3 regions of the Burkholderia sp. F1 genome follow, and region 3 is predicted to be linked to each of the others. Evidence: riboswitches for the same ligand, from Rfam matches in the RefSeq annotation. Region 3 holds a riboswitch; each other region holds the start of a gene.
What was found. A riboswitch is a leader RNA that binds a small molecule or an ion and turns the genes downstream of it on or off. The one in region 3 is predicted to bind ZMP and ZTP.
Positions count from the first base shown of each region.

Region 1: another riboswitch for ZMP and ZTP. It lies ahead of ACFIMZ_RS36840 (aminodeoxychorismate synthase component I); the one in region 3 lies ahead of ACFIMZ_RS22035 (LysE family translocator).
Region 2: another riboswitch for ZMP and ZTP. It lies ahead of glyA (serine hydroxymethyltransferase); the one in region 3 lies ahead of ACFIMZ_RS22035 (LysE family translocator).

Region 1 covers NZ_CP172423.1:578,657-582,930, forward strand. The annotation lists gene gcvA (transcriptional regulator GcvA) at 1-530, opposite strand, end outside; gene ACFIMZ_RS36830 (glutathione S-transferase family protein) at 657-1,280, shown strand; gene ACFIMZ_RS36835 (LLM class oxidoreductase) at 1,300-2,337, shown strand; ZMP/ZTP riboswitch at 2,403-2,488, shown strand; gene ACFIMZ_RS36840 (aminodeoxychorismate synthase component I) at 2,620-3,762, shown strand; gene ACFIMZ_RS36845 (hypothetical protein) at 3,801-4,013, opposite strand; gene ACFIMZ_RS36850 (alpha/beta hydrolase family protein) at 4,048-4,274, opposite strand, start outside.
Region 2 covers NZ_CP172421.1:882,317-886,590, reverse strand. The annotation lists gene nrdR (transcriptional regulator NrdR) at 1-387, opposite strand, end outside; gene glyA (serine hydroxymethyltransferase) at 394-1,641, opposite strand; ZMP/ZTP riboswitch at 1,780-1,879, opposite strand; gene ACFIMZ_RS04305 (SDR family NAD(P)-dependent oxidoreductase) at 2,057-2,803, shown strand; gene ybgC (tol-pal system-associated acyl-CoA thioesterase) at 2,896-3,381, shown strand; gene tolQ (protein TolQ) at 3,563-4,240, shown strand; gene tolR (protein TolR) at 4,251-4,274, shown strand, end outside.
Region 3 covers NZ_CP172422.1:668,182-672,455, forward strand. The annotation lists gene ACFIMZ_RS22020 (TonB-dependent receptor) at 1-463, shown strand, start outside; gene ACFIMZ_RS22025 (alpha/beta fold hydrolase) at 527-1,486, opposite strand; gene ACFIMZ_RS22030 (hypothetical protein) at 1,832-1,969, shown strand; ZMP/ZTP riboswitch at 1,987-2,069, shown strand; gene ACFIMZ_RS22035 (LysE family translocator) at 2,090-2,722, shown strand; gene ACFIMZ_RS22040 (alpha/beta hydrolase) at 2,854-3,813, shown strand; gene ACFIMZ_RS22045 (MFS transporter) at 3,871-4,274, opposite strand, start outside.

The DNA of each region.
Region 1 (4,274 bases), on a different replicon from region 3:
AGGCCCTTCGCCACCAGGCCGGGGCTGGCCACCGGCACCAGCACCGGCGCCATGAGCCGCGTGACCTCCAGCCCGGGATAACGCCCCAGACCGTGACGCAGCGCCACGTCCACGCGATCACGGCGCAAATCCACCAGCGCGGACGTCGCCTCGACGCGCACCTCGATATGCGGGTGGCGCGCGTTGAAGCGCCCCAGACGCGGCACCAGCCACGACGCGGCAAAGGTCGCCACGGTGCTGACCGTCAGGGTCTGGCGAGCCTTGATCGCTTCCAGCGCATCCACGGCCGCATCGATCTGTGCAAAGGCATCGCGCAGCGACGGATGGACGCCGGCGCCGGCCTCGGTCAGGCGCACGCCCTGTCGCGCCCGCTCGAACAGCGCCACGCCGAGCCGGTCCTCCAGCAGCCGGATTTGCTGGCTGACGGCGCCCGGCGTGACATGCAGCGCCTGGGCAGCCGCCTTGACGCTGCCGCGTTGACCGACTTCGACAAAGGTACGCAAGGCCTGCAACGGAAGAAAGGTGGACATTGGATTTAGATTATCTAAATTCGTCGGGTAGAAATTATCGCTTTTTCGGACGTTTCACGTGAAAGACAATGACTCAAGTTTAGTTTTTCAACTTGATTCAGATTATCTAAACATAGAAAGCGCACGATGATCGACCTCTACACCGACAGCTCGCCCAACGGCTTCAAGGCAACGATTGCGCTGGAGGAACTGGCGCTGCCCTATCGCCTGCATCACGTCCGAGTCGACTCGGGCGAACACCGGCAGCCGGCGTTTCTCGCGCTGAATCCGCACGGCCGCATTCCGGTCATCACGGATGACGAGACCGGCATCACGCTGTTCGAGTCGGCTGCCATCCTGCTCTATCTCGCCGAAAAGACCGGCAGGCTCCTGCCGAAAGGTACCCAGGCCCGCTGGGAGGCGATCAAGTGGCTGCAGTTCCAAGCGTCGAGCATGGGGCCGATCCTCGGTCAGCGCGTCCACTTCGAGCTGCTCGCCGACGAACGCATCCCGGCCGCCATCGAACGCTACCGGCGCCTGACGGAGGACGCCTTCGCGGTGCTCGACGCGCGCCTGGCCGCGCATGCGTACCTGGCCGGCAACGACTATTCCATCGCCGACATCGCCACCTTCGGCTGGACGCACATCGCGCGGATCATCGACCTGGATTTCGGCCGGCATCGGCACCTGTGCGCGTGGCATGAGCGTGTCTCGGCACGACCCGCGGTACGCAAGGGCGTCACGCTGCCCGCGCCCGCAACGCATGCATGAATTCAAGGACTCAAAGAACATGAACGACATGGATTCCCTCCAGGCTCCATGCGGGGCCTCCTATCCCGCGTTTGCCGTGCATCCGGGCTACCGGCGGATGTTCGCGCCCGACCGGCTGACGATCGGCATCTTTCTGCCGCTGCGCGTCTATGACGGCGACATGCGCGCGCTGGCCGGGCAGGCGGACCTCGTCGCGGACCTCGACCGCCGCGGCTTTGCCGCCGTATGGGTGCGCGACGTGCCGTTGTTCGATCCGTCGTTCGGCGACGCCGGACAGGTATTCGATCCCTTCACCTATCTGGCCTTCCTTGCCGCAAGGACGAAGAAAGTTGCACTGGCAACGGGCAGCGCAATCTTCTCGTTGCGCCATCCGATCGACCTGGCCAAGGCATCAGCCACCATCGACCGGTTGTCGGGCGGCCGGCTGGTGCTGGGCATCGCGTCAGGCGACCGGCCCATCGAATTTCCGGCCTATGGCCTGGCACATGAAGCACGGGGCGCACGGTTCGCGCAGGCGGTCGGGTATTTCCGCCAGCTCATGGGGGCGGGCCACCTGGCGATCGATTCGCCGCTGGGGCGTTTCGACGGCGCCGAGTGCCTGCCCAAGCCCGCCGCCGGCATGGTTCCGCTGATCGTCACCGGTTCGTCCGGCCAGTCGCAGGCATGGATCGCCGCGCAAGCGGATGGCTGGCTGACCTATCCCGGCGCCACGCACGACTGCCTGGGGCCGCAGCGCCTGGCCGAGAAAATCCGCGTGTGGCGCGCCTTGATTCCCGACGGCGGATTCCGGCCGCACATGACCAACGAATGGCTGGATCTGGTGGACGATCCTGACTTCCCGCGCACCCCGCTGCGCGGCGGGTTCATATTGCGAACCGGACGCAAGGGGCTGATCGCGTTGCTGCAGGAATGGCGGGAAGCGGGCGTCAACCATGCCGCGCTGGGTATCCAGTTCTCGCCACGGCCAGCGGCGGAGGTGATACAGGAACTGGCCGAGGAAGTGCTGCCGCATTTTCCATCGCACGAAGGACCGGCGGCATTCGCGGCCTCGTGGTGACCGCGTCCCGCATTGAATGCGCTCACGACACGAACGACAAAAGCCGATACGGGTATGAGAGAATCGGCGCGTCGCGTAACTGGCGCCACGAGATAGAACACTATCGGGAAGCGCGACGTGAATCGTGTTGCCGCGCGCCTGGGCCTGTTTCCCTTTGAACCATTCGACGGTCAGGAATATGCCCGCCCTCTCCCGCGCCTCCCATTGCCTCCGGGTTCCCGGATCATTCCGTTCGTCCACGCATGCGCCGGAAACCGGCGCGCTCATCGCGCGGCGGGTCTGATGGTCACTTGCCGCTTTGAAAATGCCATCCAGGACAGCGCCCTTGCGCTGCATGGATTCGTCAAGAAAATTTCCGCCAGCACGGTCGATGAACTGCCGCAGGCCATCGCCGATATCGACGATGCACAAAAGGAAGGCCGCTGGATTGCCCTCAAACTCGCCTATTCCCTGGGCGAGTGGCTCGAACCCGCGCTGATGGAAAACGGTTCGCATTCCGCGGACAACGCCACGCCTCGCCTGACCGCCCTCGTCTTCGAGCGCGCGTCGCACGAGCCCGCGTGGAAATCCCTGCCGGCGCATCGCTCCAGCCGCATTCTCAGTGCTCGCCCGAGAATCGGCTTCGACGAATACAAGGAAAGGATCTCGGCCATCAAGCGCTCGATCGAGAATGGGGATGTCTACCAGATCAACTACACGCTTCCGGTCGACGTCAGGTACGAAGGTGACCCGGAGTCGCTCTATCGCAGCCTGATCAATCTGCACCCGGTCTCGCATGCGGCCTATATCGACGATGGCGACTCATATGTCCTGTCCTTCTCGCCCGAGCTTTTCCTGTCCCGCTCCGGAGGAATCCTGACGAGCCGCCCGATGAAAGGCACCGCGCCCCGGCATGCGGACCCGGAAGCGGACCGGATGTCCGCGCGCATGCTGCAGGCAAGCTCGAAAGACCGGGCCGAGAACGCGATGATCGTCGACCTGCTGCGCAACGACATGGGCAGAATCGCCCGCACCGGCTCCGTCACCGTCGGGAAGCTGTTCGAGCTTGAACGCTACCCGTCCATCTGGACGCTGACGTCGACGATCAACGCGGATATCGGGCACACCCCCTTCTTCGACGTGCTGCGCGCACTCTTCCCGTGCGGCTCGGTCGTCGGCGCGCCGAAGATCGCCGCCATGCGCGGCATCCGGCAACTTGAAATGGCGGATCGCGGCCTCTATTGCGGCAGCATCGGATGGATGGCGCCCAACGGGGATTTTTCGCTGAATGTCGCCATCCGGACGCTTGTGCTGGAAAGAAACGGCACCGGCGTATATGGCGTCGGCGGCGGCGTGGTGTTCGACTCCGAAGCGGATCTCGAGTGGCGCGAATGCCAATGGAAATCCCGCGTGCTGGGTGACGTGTTTGGCGAAGCATGGAACTGACGATCCCGGTTACCGGCGCCCCGGGTACGCGCTGACCACTACCCCCGCGCAGCCGGCGTCGACGCCAGCCGCGACACGACGTCCCGCCCCTGAACCGACAGCAGCACGCGCGCGTGCTCGCTCGCATCGGCGTCGAGCTGGACGAGGCCGTGGCCGAGCAGCGCACGGACCTCCGCCAGCTCGCCGTCCAGCTGGCATGGCGCGCTGGCCAGCACCATCAGCGCGGCGATTTCATGTGGACTCAGCAGCACATCCGCACCTCGCTCGACAGGTCAACCCGCCCGCTCACAACAGCACGATCTGATGCTCGACCGCCGGCTCCGCATCGGCCTGCCTCGGCGCGTCGCGCTCGGACACGATCCGGCCGGGCGTCGCCGGCGCGAGCGTCCCGGTCTTCAGCCAGCCGAGCGAAATCGGCCACAGCGTCGCTTCGAAGCGGCTATGGAAGAACGCGAAATGGCCGATGCTGTCGACGCCGATCGCATCCGGCGGGATCCGCAGATGCACGACGC
Region 2 (4,274 bases), on a different replicon from region 3:
CGATGCAAAGCGCACATAGGCAATCGTATCGAGGCCGCGCAACTCGTTCATCACGAGTTCGCCGAGCTTCTCGCTACGCACTTCGCGCTCGCCTGTCGCGAGCAGCAGATATTCGATGCGGGCGACCGCCGCATCGATCGCGTCAGCCGCAACCGGCCGCTTGCGCAGCGCGAGTTGCATGCTGGCGACGATCTTGCGACGGTCGAATTCCGTGCGGCTGCCGTCCTTCTTCACGACGGCCGGCAGGGCCAGTTCGACCCGTTCGTACGTCGTGAAACGCTTGTCGCAGGCGGAGCAGCGGCGGCGCCGGCGAATCGCGGCGCCGTCTTCGGACACGCGCGAATCCACCACCTGCGTGTCGTCGCTGCGGCAGAACGGGCAGCGCATGAGCGATCAGCGATAGACCGGGAAACGCTTGGTCAGCTCGGCCACTTGCGCGCGCACGCGCTCGATCGTCGCTGCATCTTCCGGGTTGTCGAGCACGTCGGCGATCAGGTTGCCGACCAGCTCGGCCTCGGCCGTGCCGAAGCCGCGCGTCGTCATCGCCGGCGAGCCGAGACGGACGCCGCTCGTGACGAACGGCTTTTCCGGATCGTTCGGGATCGCGTTCTTGTTGACCGTGATGTGCGCGGCGCCGAGCGCGGCTTCCGCTGCCTTGCCGGTGATCTGCTTCGCACGCAGGTCGACCAGCATCACGTGGCTTTCGGTGCGGCCCGACACGATGCGCAGGCCGCGCTTGACCAGCGTCTCGGCCAGCACGCGCGCATTCTCGACCACCTTCTGCTGGTATGCCTTGAAGTCCGGCGACAGCGCTTCCTTGAACGCGACGGCCTTCGCGGCGATCACGTGCATCAGCGGGCCGCCCTGGATGCCCGGGAAGATCGCCGAGTTGATCTGCTTCTCGTACTCGGCCTTCATCAGGATCACGCCGCCGCGCGGGCCGCGCAGGCTCTTGTGGGTCGTGGTCGTGACGAAATCGGCGTGCGGCACCGGGTTCGGGTAGACGCCCGCGGCGATCAGGCCCGCGTAGTGCGCCATGTCGACCATCAGGTACGCGCCGACCGACTTCGCGATCTTCGCGAGACGCTCGAAGTCGATCTTCAGCGCGAACGCCGACGCGCCCGCGACGATCAGCTTCGGCTTGTGCTCCTGCGCAAGCTGCTCGGCCGCTTCGTAATCGATGTCTTCGCTTTCGTTCAGGCCATAGCTGACGACGTTGAACCACTTGCCCGACATGTTCACGGGCGAGCCGTGCGTCAGGTGGCCGCCGTGCGCGAGGCTCATGCCCATGATCGTGTCGCCCGGCTTGAGCATCGCGAAGAACACGCCCTGGTTCGCCTGCGAACCCGAGTTCGGCTGGACGTTCGCGGCTTCGGCGCCGAACAGCTCCTTCACGCGGTCGATCGCGAGCTGCTCGACGACGTCGACGTATTCGCAGCCGCCGTAGTAGCGCTTGCCCGGATACCCTTCGGCGTACTTGTTCGTGAGCTGCGAGCCCTGTGCGGCCATCACGGCCGGGCTCGTGTAGTTTTCCGACGCGATCAGCTCGATGTGATCTTCCTGGCGGCGGTTTTCCTGCTCGATCGCTGCAAAGACTTCGGGATCGACGTTCGCAATGGTGCTTTGGGCTCTGTCAAACATACGGTTTCCGTTAAGTGTGTACAGGTTGACCGGGGTGGCCGAGTACATTGCGCTGCTGGCGGCACCAGCTCGACGTGGCGGAAGAATCCGTATGACGTGAGGCAGGGACAGCCACCGGCGATGCACGCGACGGCGCACAACGGCTGCCCAGGCGAACGGCAAAAACGGCGCCCTGCGCTTCACGGTGGGATGCTCCACCTTGAACCCGGGGGTTCTATCGCCAGTCACGCAGGGGTGATGAGCGCGTTAGTTTATTGGATGCGTCATGAATAGGCAACCGCGCGGCGGCCACCGCAAACAAACGGGGACAGAGTTGCGCCACCCGCGCCGGCTGAGCTTTGCGCCTTGCCGCGGTGCGGCAATCTCAGTAGGCTTGCAGGTTCCCCACCCGCTACCCTACCGACCAGGAGCAGCAATGATCGTGTTCGTCACAGGCGCGTCCGCCGGCTTCGGCGCCGCCATCGCCCGTGCCTTCGTCAAGGGCGGCCATCGCGTCGTCGCGACCGCGCGCCGCAAGGATCGTCTCGACGCGCTCGCGGCCGAGCTCGGCGACGCACTGCTGCCGCTCGAGCTCGACGTGCGCGACCGCGCCGCCGTCGAAGCCGTGCCGGCCGCCCTTCCCGCCGAGTTCGCCGCGCTCGACGTGCTTGTCAACAACGCCGGTCTCGCGCTCGGCGTCGAGCCTGCCCACAAGGCCAGCCTCGACGAGTGGCAGACGATGATCGACACCAACTGCTCGGGCCTCGTGACGGTCACGCACGCGCTGCTGCCGGGCATGATCGCGCGCGGTCGCGGCCATATCTTCAACCTCGGCTCGGTTGCCGGCACCTACCCGTACCCGGGCGGCAACGTCTATGGCGCCACCAAGGCTTTCGTCAGGCAATTCAGCCTGAACCTGCGCGCCGACCTGATCGGCACGCCGCTGCGCGTCACCGACATCGAGCCGGGCCTGTGCGGCGGCACCGAATTCTCGAACGTCCGCTTCCGCGGCGACGACGCGAAGGCGGCCGGCGTGTACGCGAACGTCCAGCCGCTCACGGCCGAGGACATCGCCGACACGATCTACTGGATCGCGACGCGTCCCGCGCACGTGAACATCAACACGATCGAGATGATGCCCGTCGCCCAGGCGCCGGCCGGCCTCACCGTCCATCGCGGCTGACGGTCCGCCGCGAGCCGCCCCGGCGGCCGGCTCGCGGCCCGGAACATTCCGTTACGAATCGGTTGCAAGGCGGCCTCCCCGCTTCCGGTAAAATGCGCGCCATGACTCAGCCTACCCGCCCCCCGGAAGCGCCTTCCGGCTTCACCTGGCCGGTTCGCGTGTATTACGAGGATACCGACGCAGGCGGCATCGTCTTCTATGCCAACTACCTGAAATTCTTCGAGCGCGCGCGCACCGAATGGCTGCGCGCCTGCGGCATCGACCAGCGGCGCCTCGCCGACGAAACGGGCGCGATCTTCATCGTCCGCAGCACGGCGCTCGACTATCGCGCGCCGGCGCGGCTCGACGATACGCTCGCGATCACGAGCCGGCCCGGACGGATCGGCCGCGCGTCGGTGGAATTCATGCAGGAAGCGTGGCATGGCGACACGCTGCTCGTCGCCGGGCAGATCCGCATCGGCTGCGTCGACCGCACGGGCATCCGGCCGGCGGCAATCCCGCCGACGGTGCTCGACGCGCTGCAACGCGGGCCCGTCATCGACGCCGGGCACACTGTGTTGTCAACGAGGCTCGCGTGAGCCCCGTTTAGACAAAGCCTATGAACTTGCCTTCCTGAACCGATACTAAGCAAGGTTCGGCGTCAGGCGCGGCAGCGGCACCCCGCGCGCAGCGCAGCGCCCGCGCCGGGCAACCCCGGCCGGGAACGCCTAGCCGGGCCCCTTAGCCGGGCGCCCCCGAAGGGACGTTACTCAAACCTCTATGAACACTTCTCAAGACCTGTCGATCATTTCCCTCGTCCTCAATGCGAGCGTCCTGGCCCAGGCCGTGATGGGACTGCTGCTGCTGCTGTCGCTGATGTCGTGGACCTTCATCTTCCGCAAGTGGTTCGCGATCCGCCGCGCACGCGCACAGACCGAGCGTTTCGAACGGGATTTCTGGTCGGGCGGCGACCTGCAGGCCTTGTATCAGAGTGCGGCGAACAACCGCCACACGATCGGCGCGCTCGAGCGGATCTTCGAATCGGGGATGCGCGAATTCCTGAAGGCGAAGGAAAAGCGCATCAGCGACCCGGGCCTCGTGCTCGACGGCGCGCGGCGTGCGATGCGCGCGTCGTTCCAGCGCGAGATGGACGTGCTCGAAGCGAACCTGGCATTCCTCGCGTCGGTCGGCTCGGTCAGCCCGTACATCGGTCTGTTCGGCACGGTCTGGGGGATCATGAACTCGTTCCGCGGCCTCGCGAACGTCCAGCAGGCAACGCTCGCGAACGTCGCGCCGGGCATCGCCGAAGCGCTCGTCGCCACCGCGATCGGCCTGTTCGCCGCGATTCCGGCCGTCGTCGCCTACAACCGCTACGCGCACGACATCGACCGCCTCGCGATCCGCTTCGAGACCTTCATCGAAGAGTTCTCGAACATCCTGCAGCGTCAGGCCCAGTAAGGAGCGCGACATGGCCGGAACTCCCATCCGATCC
Region 3 (4,274 bases):
CCGTTCGTCGTGGACCGAACACAGCCCGGCGAACTCGGCCGCCGATGCGAACGGCAACGTGAAGGTCAAGGCGGGCGACCGCATCCCGGGCATTCCCGCGCACACGGTGAAGCTGCGGCTCGACTACGCGGCGACGCCCGCGTGGGACATCGGCGCGAACGTCACGTGGCGCAGCGGCGTCCATGCGCGCGGCGACGAGAACAACCAGGACGTGAACGGCAGGATCGCGGGCTACGTGCTCGTCGATCTCGACATGCGGTACCGGATCACGAAGCGGTTCGAGGTCTTCGCGAGCGTGACGAACCTGTTCGACAAGCGCTATGCGAGCTTCGGCGTGCTCGGCCAGAACTTCTTCAACGGACCGAACCACACGTTCGACGGCGCGAATCCGGTGCACGAGCAGTTCGTCGGGCCGGGCGCGCCGCGCGGCGCGTGGGTCGGCGTGCGCTATGCGTGGGATTGAGCGCTTCGCGGCGGAACCGCGTGGCCGGCTGAACCGGTTCCGGGCTTCGCGCGGTGCGCGCGGTTACGCGCACGGCATCGCCGCGAACATCGCATGGATTGCGCGGGCGACGCTGCGGGCCAATGCCGGGTCGCCTGCCAGATGCCCGGCCGGCACGCGCTCGATCCGGGCGGCGGGCACGGCGCGGCTGAGCCGCGCGACGTTGCCGATAGGGCAGACGGGATCGCGCATGCCGTGCGCGGCGAACAGCGGCACGCCAGCGTCTGCCGCGCGGCGTGCGAGCGCGAGCAGCCGGCGTTCGCCGAGCCAGCAGCCGTGCCGCAGGTAATGCGCCTGGATCCGGTACTTGTCGATCAACCGGAGGACGCCCGGGTGCGAGCGGATCGTGCGCGCACGCGGATGGCGCGATTGCGGCGACGCGAGGACCGCGTCCTCGTACGCGCGCCACGCGAGCGCGACCGCGCGCTGTCCGGCCGCGCCCGCGCCGGGACGCAGCCGCCGCGCGCAGCACGACGGCAGGCGCAGCGGATCGCGGCAGCCCGCCGATGCGCACAGGCGCCGCCATTCGCGCGGCGCGCGCGTGCGCGACGTCGTGAACAGGCGGCGCACTTCGCGCGGCGACGTCAGGAACAGGCCGCGCATCACGACGCCGGTTACGCGCTCGGGATGCCGGCCTGCATAGGCGAGCGCAAGCGCCGCGCCCCACGATCCGCCGACGACGCCCCAGCGCGCGATGCCGAGCCGTTCGCGAATCGCTTCCAGATCGCCGATCAGCCGCGCCGTGCTGTTGTGGCGTGTGCCGCCGCGCGGCGACGACGCGCCGGCGCCGCGCTGGTCGACGAGCACGACGCGCACGCGCGTCAGGTCGAACAGGCGCAGGATGCCGGGCTGGCTGCCGCTGCCGGGCCCGCCGTGCAGCACGACGACCGGGTGGCCGCGCGGGTCGCCGGTCACGGCAAACGCGACCGATTGCGCGTCGCGGCGGATGCGCCTGCGGTCGGGCACCGCATGCGCGGCGGGCATGGCGGGCAACGCGGTCGGCTGCGCGGGTCGGAGCGGGGCAGGCTTCATGTCGGCTTGGCTCGGGAGCGGGTGTCGGGCAATGGTCGCTTGATCGTAATGAAGCAAAGCCGGAAACGCGCCAGCGTCGAGGATCGGGAGTTGCACGGGTAGCGGCAGCGTCGCGAGCGCGGTATCGGAAACGCTCACCCATCCGGCGGCTCGGCGGGCGCGACTCCCCGGATCATGTCTTGCATTCGTCGCTCTGGACCTTTGATCTGCTATAGAAATCCTGGACAGAAATCTACGACGCTACAAGCCTTACCGGGAGACGCACCAAAATCATCTCCGGCGGGCGCAATTTTCCCCATGAGCATCCCATACGTGGCCCTTGGCGTCGCGGAAGCGGCTTCGCCGGCGAGCGTGCTCGCGCAGGAGTTGTGTGTCGGAATGCTGAGGAAGAGCAGGGGCATGCAGGCGGAAGTCCGGATCGAGACGGCAGACTAGAAGACATGCTAGGATTTCTTCACTCACGTGACTGGCGCATATAGATAGAACACTATCGGGGAGCGTGAGGTTGCTGCCGCCGCGCGCCTGGGCATTACCTACTATCCCTGGAGATGGGTTATGCCTGATTTCACACAATTGCTCATGTTCGCTCTTGTGGCGTTGGGAATGGTTCTAACGCCGGGGCCGAACATGATTTATCTGATTTCCCGCTCAATTTGCCAAGGTAGACGCGCAGGCCTCATTTCGTTGGGGGGTGTTGCTCTGGGCTTTGTGTTCTATATGCTCTGTGCGGCATTCGGAATTACGGCTTTCGTATTTGCGGTACCTTACGCATACGATGCGCTTCGCTTTGGCGGCGCTTTGTACCTTTTGTATCTTGCCTGGCAAGCGGTCAGACCGGGCGGACGATCCGCGTTTGCAGTGCGCGACCTACCGGTCGATACTCCAAGGAAGCTCTTTGGCATGGGGTTTGTCACTAACCTGGCGAATCCCAAAATCGCCGTCATGTATCTGTCGCTGCTTCCCCAGTTCATTACGCCAGGACATGGCAGTGTTCTTGCACAATCGCTGGCGCTTGGCAGCGTTCAGATTTCGATCAGCCTCGCTGTGAATGCACTGATCGTCGTGACAGCCGGATCGATATCTATCTTCCTGTCAGGACGCCCGTCGTGGCTATTGGTGCAGCGCTGGCTGATGGGAAGCGTTCTGACAGGTCTGGCGGTGCGGATGGCATCCGAATCCAGGAAATAGCGACGCCTCGCATCGGTTGTACGTCGCCCCTGCGTTAAGGAGGTCTGCGCAACGCGGATTCATGCTGACCTTCCACGCCCCTAACAGTTGAGTTATCGCCCTGGATAACACGTTCCGCACAAAATCTACCGATGCCCCAGGCAAGCTACAAGACGGAAACCTATTGGAAACAGTATCAATCCTTCTTTCCCGCACATGCGCGAGTAACCGCCGCCAGCGGCCCGAACGAAGAGTGGCTCCCCTGGAGAGGAGCATCGATCCATGTTGATCGATTTCCCTGCGCTGCATCGCCGCTGACGGTGGTCGTAGTGCATGGAGGAGGAGGATACGGCCGGTTGTTCGCGCCGATTGGCAAGCTATTGCACAGCGCCGGCTACGAGGTAGTCGCTCCGGATCTACCGGGGTATGGATTGAGTCAGGCGCCTCCTTCACTGGTTTCCTATGAGGCGTGGACCGACTTGCTATGCGATCTGGCATCCATCGAGTACCGGAACACTGGGCGACGCGTAGTATTGTGCGGCGGAAGCCTTGGTGGCTATCTGGCTTACCTGTGCGCGGCGCGGATGGGTGACGGCCCGATTGCTGGCGTGATCGCCACGACCCTTGCGGATCCGCGCTCGCCGCTGGTGAAACGACAGTTTGCCCGCAACGCGCTGGTGCGCCACGTCATGATGCCCCTGTTGCCCTTCTGTGCCCCTCTGATCGGCAGACTGAGACTGCCCGTGAAGTGGTTTACCAAAATGGGCGCGATGTCGAACGATCCATCGCTAAACCGGCTCGTTGCCGAGGATCCCTATGGTGGCCGCGTACGTGTGCCGATCAATTTCATGCAGTCAATTTTCGCCGTGCGGCCGGACATTGAGCCCGAGGACTTCGACCGCTGTCCTTTCCTGCTTGCTCACCCCGAAAACGACCGCTGGACGGGCTTCGAATCGAGCCGGCAGTTCTTTGACCGCATCAAGGGCGAGAAGAGATTGGTGATGCTGGAAAACTGCGGTCACTTTCCGGTGGAGGAGCCCGGCATCGCGCAACTGGAACAGGCTTCGATCCGATTCCTGCGGGAGATTGCCAGCAACGGATCGCGCTCATGACCGCGTGACATTGTGTTGTGACGAGGTCAGAGACGTACTACTGCCCGCCGGGGCCGGTCATGGCTGCGCCCGCCTGTCCGGGAAGATCAGGAAGCTGACACTGGCGAGCACGCAGACAGCAATGCCGCTGTAGAGCATGATCCCGCCGAAACCGTGCACGAGCGCGGCGCGGCCAGTCGCCGCCAGCGTCTCCGCAGACATGGACGCCCATGCGCCAGCGCTGGCGGAAGGCAGGCTCCCGGACGCAATACGATTGGCCAGCGCGCGCAAGGATGCCTCGTCGGACGGTTTGGCCAGCGCCATTTGCAGAAATTGCAGCACCCCTTGCACCAGCAGAAATCCCATCAAGGCGATGTTGATGGCGAGGGAGATCATGCGGGCGCTCATGTCGATGCCGGATGCCATGCCGGCGCGTGCGCTGGACACCGAGCCCGTCGTGGTGTTGGTCACAGGGGTATTGG